DNA from 2 places in the Paractinoplanes brasiliensis genome. Region 2 is predicted to be linked to the other one. Evidence: predicted binding sites of a transcription regulator. Region 2 holds the regulator's gene; the other holds the start of a gene.
The links. The regulator HrcA, encoded in region 2, represses chaperone genes, less so after heat shock. The targets are predictions, from matches to a motif close to GGTTNGCACNCTCNNNNNGAGNGTGCNAACC.
Positions count from the first base shown of each region.

Region 1: the regulator HrcA is predicted to act here: its motif matches at 2,265-2,295, upstream of groL (chaperonin GroEL).

Region 1 covers NZ_SNWR01000001.1:4,050,775-4,054,897, reverse strand. Annotated here, with positions in the region: gene C8E87_RS18155 (glycerol-3-phosphate dehydrogenase/oxidase) at 1-337, opposite strand, end outside; gene groL (chaperonin GroEL) at 452-2,074, opposite strand; gene C8E87_RS18145 (hypothetical protein) at 2,352-3,269, opposite strand; gene C8E87_RS18140 (GNAT family N-acetyltransferase) at 3,367-3,873, shown strand; gene C8E87_RS18135 (hypothetical protein) at 3,888-4,123, shown strand, end outside.
Region 2 covers NZ_SNWR01000001.1:2,042,906-2,047,028, reverse strand. Annotated here, with positions in the region: gene hemW (radical SAM family heme chaperone HemW) at 1-1,124, shown strand, start outside; gene C8E87_RS08900 (DUF4870 domain-containing protein) at 1,160-1,798, opposite strand; gene hrcA (heat-inducible transcriptional repressor HrcA) at 1,950-2,972, shown strand; gene dnaJ (molecular chaperone DnaJ) at 2,990-4,123, shown strand, end outside.

The DNA.
Region 1 (4,123 bases), 2.0 Mb from region 2:
CCGGCCGCACCAGGTGGGGCGCCAGCCGGGTGGAGAGCAGGCCCCGCTCGGTCAGCGCCTCGTGCACCAGGTGCAGTTCGAGCTGTTCCAGGTAACGCAGGCCGCCGTGGATCAGCTTGCTGGAGCGGCTGGACGTGCCGGCCGCGAGGTCACGCGCCTCGACCAGGGCAACCTTGAGGCCCCGGGAGGCGGCGTCCAGGGCGGCGCCGGCGCCGGTTACCCCGCCGCCGATGACGAGGACGTCGAACTGCTCGCCACGCAGGCGCCGCAGATCGGCCACCCGTCGGATCGGGGAGAGCCGGCCGGCCGTGTAACGGGAAACGGAGGGTTCGCGCACCCGTCTTACGTTAGCGCTCGGAGACACCGGGCCGCCGCACAGCCGGTGACGCACATGAAAGAGAGGGCGGGCCGCCAGGCGACCCACCCTCTCTTCGTGTTGCTATGACTGGACTCAGAAGTCCATGTCACCGCCGCCCGGGGCGCCGGCCGGAGCCGGGGTCTTCTCGGGCTTGTCGGCCACGACGGCCTCGGTGGTGAGGAACAGCGCGGCGATCGACGCGGCGTTCTGCAGCGCCGAGCGGGTGACCTTGGCCGGGTCGATGATGCCCGCGGCCAGCAGGTCGACGTACTCGCCGGTCGCGGCGTTGAGGCCGTGACCCGCGTCGAGGTTGCGCACCTTCTCCACCACGACGCCGCCCTCGAGGCCGGCGTTCACGGCGATCTGACGCAGCGGGGCGTCGAGCGCGACCTTGACGATGTTCGCGCCGGTCGCCTCGTCGCCGACCAGGTCGAGCTTGTCGAACGCGGTCTTGCCGGCCTGCACCAGCGCGACGCCACCACCGGGGACGATGCCCTCCTCGACGGCCGCCTTCGCGTTGCGAACAGCGTCCTCGATGCGGTGCTTGCGCTCCTTGAGCTCGACCTCGGTGGCCGCGCCGACCTTGATGACCGCAACACCGCCGGCCAGCTTGGCCAGGCGCTCCTGCAGCTTCTCGCGGTCGTAGTCGGAGTCCGACTTCTCGATCTCGGCGCGGATCTGGTTGACCCGGCCCTGGATCTGCTCGGCGTTGCCCGCGCCGTCGACGATGGTGGTCTCGTCCTTGGTGATGACGACCTTGCGGGCCTGGCCCAGCAGGCTCAGGTCGGCGTTCTCCAGCTTGAGGCCGACCTCTTCGCTGATGACGGCGCCACCGGTGAGGATGGCGATGTCCTCCAGCATGGCCTTGCGACGGTCACCGAAGCCGGGGGCCTTGACGGCGACCGACTTGAAGGTGCCACGGACCTTGTTGACGACCAGGGTGGCCAGGGCCTCGCCCTCGACGTCCTCGGCGATGATGACGAGCGGCTTGCCGCCCTGCATGACCTTCTCGAGGACGGGGAGCAGGTCCTTGACCGCGGAGATCTTGCTGTTCGCGATCAGGATGTAGGGGTCGTCGAAGACGGCCTCCATGCGCTCGGCGTCGGTCATGAAGTAGGCCGACACGAAGCCCTTGTCGAAGCGCATGCCCTCGGTGAGCTCGAGCTCGAGGCCGAAGGTGTTGCTCTCCTCGACGGTGATGACGCCTTCCTTGCCGACCTTGTCCATGGCCTCGGCGATGATCTCGCCGACCGTGGAGTCACCGGCGGAGATGGAGGCAGTCGAAGCGATCTGCTCCTTGGTCTCCACGTCCTTGGAGATCTGGGTCAGACCCTCGGAAACGCTGGCCACGGCCGCCTCGATGCCCCGCTTGAGGGCCATCGGGTTGGCGCCGGCGGCAACGTTGCGCAGGCCCTCACGAACCAGCGCCTGGGCGAGGACGGTCGCCGTCGTCGTGCCGTCACCGGCGACGTCGTCGGTCTTCTTGGCGACCTCCTTGACCAGCTCAGCGCCGATCTTCTCGTAGGGGTCCTCGAGCTCGATCTCCTTGGCGATCGACACACCATCGTTGGTGATGGTGGGAGCGCCCCACTTCTTCTCGAGCACGACGTTGCGGCCCTTGGGGCCGAGCGTCACCTTGACGGCGTCGGCGAGCTGGTTCATGCCCCGCTCGAGGCCGCGACGAGCTTCCTCGTCAAATGCGATGATCTTGGCCATACGGCTTTGTCCTCCTGGACATTCGAGGTGCCGGGCCGCGTGGCCCCGCCCCCGCACGTGTGCGGAACTCTGCGGACGTCACCACCTGGCGATGTGACGTCCTCAGGCCGAGCCGGATAGCCCGCGACGACCGGCCCCGTGCCCCGGCGCCGATGGCGACGCCGCGACCGAGACCCCACCGTCCCGACCTGCTTGGCACTCACCAGTCGCGAGTGCCAATGACTTGTTTAGCACTCTGAGGGTGCGAGTGCAAGGAAACCCCGGCCCCGGGAGGTGGTCACTCCTCCGGGGCGTCCAGCTCCGCGAACATCGAACGGCTGGTCACCGGTTCGACCGCGCGGCGGGCCTGTGCGTACGTCACCAGCGCGGCGATCGCCCAGAGCTGAACCAGCAGCACCCCGGCCACCGTCGCGGCCACCCCGCCCAGGGCGTGCTCGACCAGGCGGGGCGCCACCGCCACCGCGGCCGCCGCGACCAGCAGCCCGGCCGGGCGGGAGTGGGCGAGCAGGTGGGTCGCGCGCCGGGGGCCGCGCCCGCGCTCGACCACCACGACACAGCCGAGCAGGCCGCCGAACGTCAGCGCGACCGTCGACCCGATCGCGAACACGACCGTGACCAGGCCGCCCGCCGAACCCACCTGTTCCTCGGTCAGCAGCACCGGAAGGCCGCCGCTGAGCAGGCCGAACCCGGCGAACCAGAGCCAGAGGGCCCGCAGCCGCATCGACACCAGCGACCACACCCGGCGAGGGCGGGGCCGGCGTCCCTCGGCCGCCGCGGGCAGAGCCACCCCGACGACGCCGGCCAGGCTCAGCACGAGCGGCAGCGCGGACACCGCCAGGTAGGCCAGCCACATGGCCGGGAGCAGCAGCAGGCCGAACCCGCCGACCAGCTCGGCCAGCGCGGGAGCGGCCACGATCGTGTCGTCGACGCGGCCGACGAAGAAGTGCATGGGCAGCGCGGTCAGCAGCATCACCGGGACCAGGTGGGCCGCGTGCCGCCCGGCGACCCGGCCGAACCGGCGGGCCCACTGGCCGAACCCGGGCCCGGCCACGATCGGGTCGACCACCCCGGGCACGTCCGGAGGCACATCACGCCGCCAGCTCAGGTCGGCTGTACGCCCCTCGGGGTCGAAGGGGTCGGCGGCGGCCACCACCGGTTCCTCGACCACGAAGATGTGCGACTCGACCGGCTCCACCGGGACACCTTGCCCCAGCACCGGGCCGTCCCGCCACCCCGTCCGATTCCCGGCAACCCGCTTGCCGCCCCGGCCCGGTGAAGGTAGTGAAGACGCCATGAGCTGGAACGTGCACCGGGTACGCCCTCAGGACGCGGCCCGGATGCGCGCGCTGCGGCTCGAGATGCTCGCCGACAGCCCTCTCGCCTTCCTCGAGACGCTGGCCCAGGCCGCCGAGCGGTCACACGCCTCCTATCGGCAGCGGGTCGTGCAGGCGTCCCGGGGTGACAGCCTGGCCCAGTTCGTGGCCGACCCGGGTGAGGGCGAGCGGCTGATCGGGCACGCGGGCGGCACGATCTCCCCCGACTTCCCCGGCGAGACGGTGATCTTCGCCGTGTACGTGACGCCGGCTCACCGCGGCGGCAAGGTGGTGGCCGACCTGATCGAGGCGGTGGCCGCGTGGTCGACCTCGGCCGGGCGCCTGAAGACGCTGCTCGAGGTGGTCGTCGGCAACAATCGCGCGCTCCGGGCGTACGAGAAATTGGGCTTCACCGACACCGGCGAGCGCGTGCCCCACCCGGTGATCCCCGCGTTGACCGAGCTGCGTATGCGCCGGAGCGTGTGACGGCCGTGCGACACGTGACCAGGGGCGTCCTCACCGCGCTGAACGGCACCACGGGGACAGGGCTGCTGGTCGCGCTGATCACCCGGGCCAAGATCCGGCGGGGCCGCCACGGGGTGCTGATCGCCGAGGGCTACCGCCTGCCGATCCCGCCCGCGTCCTGCTTCACGGTCGGGTCCGTGATCATCACCCGGCGCAGCGCCTCGTGGCTGCTCGACGAGCAGCGTCGTGAGCTGTTCGACCACGAGCACCG
Region 2 (4,123 bases):
GTCGATGCGGATACTGCGACTTCAACACCTATACGGCGAGCGAGCTGGGTGGGGGTGTCTCCCGGGAGACGTACGCCGATACCGTCCTCCAGGAGCTGAAGCTCGCCCGCAGCGTGATAAATCCCGAAAAATCGGGCCCATGGCGGGGTGAGGCGGCAGGCCCGGGTGGGGCTGTGGACACCGTGTTCTTCGGTGGGGGGACGCCCACGCTGCTGAGCGCGGATGATCTCGGGCGGATTCTTGAGGGCATCGACCGGGCGTGGGGGCTTGCGGCGGACGCCGAGATCACTACTGAGGCCAATCCTGAGTCCGTCGACCCGGACTATCTGCGGCGGCTGCGGCGGCACGGCTTCAACCGGATCTCGCTCGGCATGCAGTCGGCTGCGCCGGGCGTTCTTCGGATTCTGGATCGCAAGCACACGGCGGGGCGAGCCCCGCAGGCTGCCGTGGAGGCTCGCGAGGCCGGGTTCGAGCACGTCAACCTGGATTTGATCTACGGCACCCCGGGCGAGACCGCCGACGACTTCGCGCGGTCGTTGCAGACGGTGATCGACTCGGGGGTCGACCATGTGAGCGCGTACGCGTTGATCGTCGAGGACGGCACGCGGATGGCGGCCCGGATGCGGCGTGGCGAGATTCCGTACCCGTCGGACGATGTGGCCGCCGACCGCTACCTGGCCGCCGAGGCCGCTCTCAGTGAGGCCGGTTTCCAGTGGTACGAGGTGTCCAACTGGGCCACCGGCGACGAGGCCCGCTGCCGGCACAACCTGCTCTACTGGACCGGCGCCGACTGGTGGGGTCTCGGGCCGGGGGCGCACAGCCACGTCGGCGGGGTGCGCTGGTGGAACGTCAAGCATCCGGCGGCGTACGCGGGAAGGCTTTTGCGGGGTCTCTCGCCGGGGCAGGGGCGCGAGCTGCTCAGCGCCGAGGACAGGCACGTCGAGGACGTGATGCTGCGGGTGCGGCTGCGTGAGGGCATCGGGCTCGATCGGGTCGACCCGGTGGGCGCCAAGCAGGCTCTGGCCAACGGGCTGATCGACGCCGACGCGTACGAGGAAGGGCTTTTGATCCTGACGCTGCGGGGGCGGCTGCTGGCCGACGCCGTGATCAGGGACGTGGTCTGACGCGCCGGGCCCCGTACCCGGCGCGGCCGGCCACGCTACTTGATCAGGTTGATGGAGAGCGGGTAGTTGTACGGCTCGTTGTTGCTGGCCTTCACGCCGGCGATGACGCCGAACACGATGGCGATGAGCGCGGCGATCGGGATGATCACGAAGCCGATGACGGCGCAGGCGGTGACCCAGCCGATCAGCGTGACGACCGACCACACGATCTGGAAGTTGAGGGCCTTGACCGCCTCGGCCCGGACGGCGGGGGACTGGTTGCCCTTGGCCAGCATGGCGATCAACGGCACGATCCAGCCGGACAGGCCGCCGCCGACGAGAGCGCCGAGCGCGCCGCCGAAGTGGGCGATCATGATCCAGGTCTTGTCGTCCTGGTTGGGCGCGGCGCCGTAACCGGGCTGCTGGTAGCCGTACGGAGGCGGCGGGCCGCCATAACCTGGGCCGCCGTAGCCGGGGCCACCGGACGACGGCGGCGGGCCACCGTAACCGGGACCGCCCGACGACGGCGGCGGGCCACCGTAGGACGGGCCACCGGACGACGGCGGCGGGGCGCCATAGGGAGGCGGCGGAGGGGGTGTCGAACCCGAGACCGGGTCGTTAGCCGCATAAGGGTTGAACGGCGTGGTCGGATCGTACGGATTACCTTCACCGGGCGGGCGAGGTGGTTCAGTCATGGCTGACACCGTAGAGCCGCAGTTCAATGCGGTCGAGGGCGACTCGCTGATCAAGTCGGGGAACAGACACCGCATTCGATCATCGCGCTCCCGACGGCGGCGACGTAGACTGGCACTCTGTCCGCGGGAGTGCCAAGAGGGAGGGGTCATTGTGAGTCTGGATGACCGCAAGCTCGAGGTGTTGCGGGCGATCGTCGAGGACTATGTCGAGACGCAGGAGCCGGTCGGCTCGAAATCGCTCGTCGAGCGGCACCAGCTGGGCGTGTCCCCGGCGACCGTGCGTAACGACATGGCGGTGCTGGAGGAAGAGGGCTACATCCGCCAGCCGCACACGAGTGCCGGCCGGGTGCCCACCGATGCCGGCTATCGGCTCTTCGTCGACCGGCTCTCCAAGGTCAAGCCGCTCACGCCGGCCGAGCGCCGGGCCATCGAGCGGTTCCTGATCGGCGCGGTCGACCTCGACGACGTCGTGCACCGCACGGTGCGCCTGCTCGCCCAGCTGACCCGTCAGGTCGCCGTCGTGCAGTATCCGTCGCTGGCCCGCTCGTCGGTGCGCCATCTGGAACTCGTGCCGATCTCGACCACGCGGCTCATGCTCGTGATGATCACCGACACCGGCCGCGTCGAGCAGCGCCTGGTCGAGTTGCCCGCCCCGGTGCCCGCCGACGACGTGACCGACCTGCGCCGCCGGGTGAACGAGAAACTGGCAGGTCAGAAGCTGGCCGACACGCCGCCGCTCGTGCAAGGTCTGGTCGACGAGTGCGGCCCCGACACCCGCGGGACCATGACTTGTCTGGCCTCCGTGCTGCTCGAGACGCTCGTCGAGCGCAGTGAGGAACGCCTCGCCTTGGCGGGCACGGCTAATCTGACACGTGGGGGTGTGCTGGACTTCCAGGGCACGCTGCGCCCCGTCCTCGAGGCCCTCGAGGAAGAGGTCATCCTGCTCAAGCTCATCGGCGAAGTGGAACCGAGCACGACCCGGGTCCGCATCGGCGACGAGAACCAGATCGACAACCTGCGGTCGGCGTCCGTGGTGAGCACAGGTTACGGCCCCGGGACGACGATCGTCGGGGGGCTCGGTGTGCTCGGCCCCACCCGGATGGATTACCCCGGCACCATCGCGACCGTGCGCGCAGTGGCACGCTACGTGGGCGACCTTTTGGCACAGAACTGACGAGGATTGCGGAGCCCGTGGCCAAGGACTACTACGGCATTCTCGGCGTGAGCCGGGAAGCCACCGACGACGAGATCAAGCGCGCCTACCGCAAACTGGCCCGGCAGTACCACCCGGACGTCAACCCCGATCCGGAAGCGCACGAGAAGTTCAAGGACATCAACGCGGCCTACGAGGTCCTCTCCGACGATCAGAAGCGCCAGATCGTCGACCTCGGCGGCGACCCGCTCGCCCCCGGTGGCGGCGCGGGCGGCGGTCCCGGCGGCGCGGGCGGCCCGTTCGTCGGCTTCCAGGACATCATGGACGCGTTCTTCGGCACGGCGGCCGGCGGCAACGCCCGCGGCCCGCGCCCGCGCACCCGTCCCGGCGCCGACGCGATCCTGCGGCTCGAGCTCGACCTGGTCGAGACGGCGTTCGGGGTCGAGGCCCCGATCACCGTCGACACCGCGGTGCTGTGCACCCAGTGTTCCGGCGCCGGCACGGCCCCCGGCACCCACCTGGCCACCTGCGACACGTGCGGCGGCCGCGGCGAGGTGCAGAGCGTGCAGCGCACGTTCCTGGGTCAGGTCGTGTCGTCGCGCCCCTGCGCCACCTGCCAGGGTCACGGCACGGTCATCCCGCACCCCTGCCCGACCTGCGCCGGCGACGGCCGCGTCCGCACCCGGCGCTCGCTCACCGTCAAGATCCCGGCCGGGGTCGAGGACGGCATGCGCATCCGCCTGGCCCAGCAGGGCGAGGTCGGTCCCGGCGGCGGCACCCCCGGCGACCTCTACGTCGAGATCCACGAACGCCCGCACGACGTCTACTCGCGCAAGGGCGACGACCTGCACTGCCGCGTCACCCTGCCGATGACCGCGGCCGCGCTCGGCACCCGCCTGACGATCAAGACGCTCGACAGCGAGGAGGGCATCGAGGTCAAGGCCGGCACCCAACCCGCGTCGACGCTGCGCATCCGCGGCAAGGGCGTGCCCCACCTGCGCGGTCAGGGTCGCGGTGACCTGTTCGTGCACCTCGACGTCAAGACGCCGACCAAGCTCACCGCCGACCAGGAACGCATGCTGCGCGACTTCGCCAAGACCCGCGGCGAGGACGTGGCCGAGCTGAGCAAACAGGGCGGCTTCTTCAGCCGGATGCGAGACGCCTTCAACGGC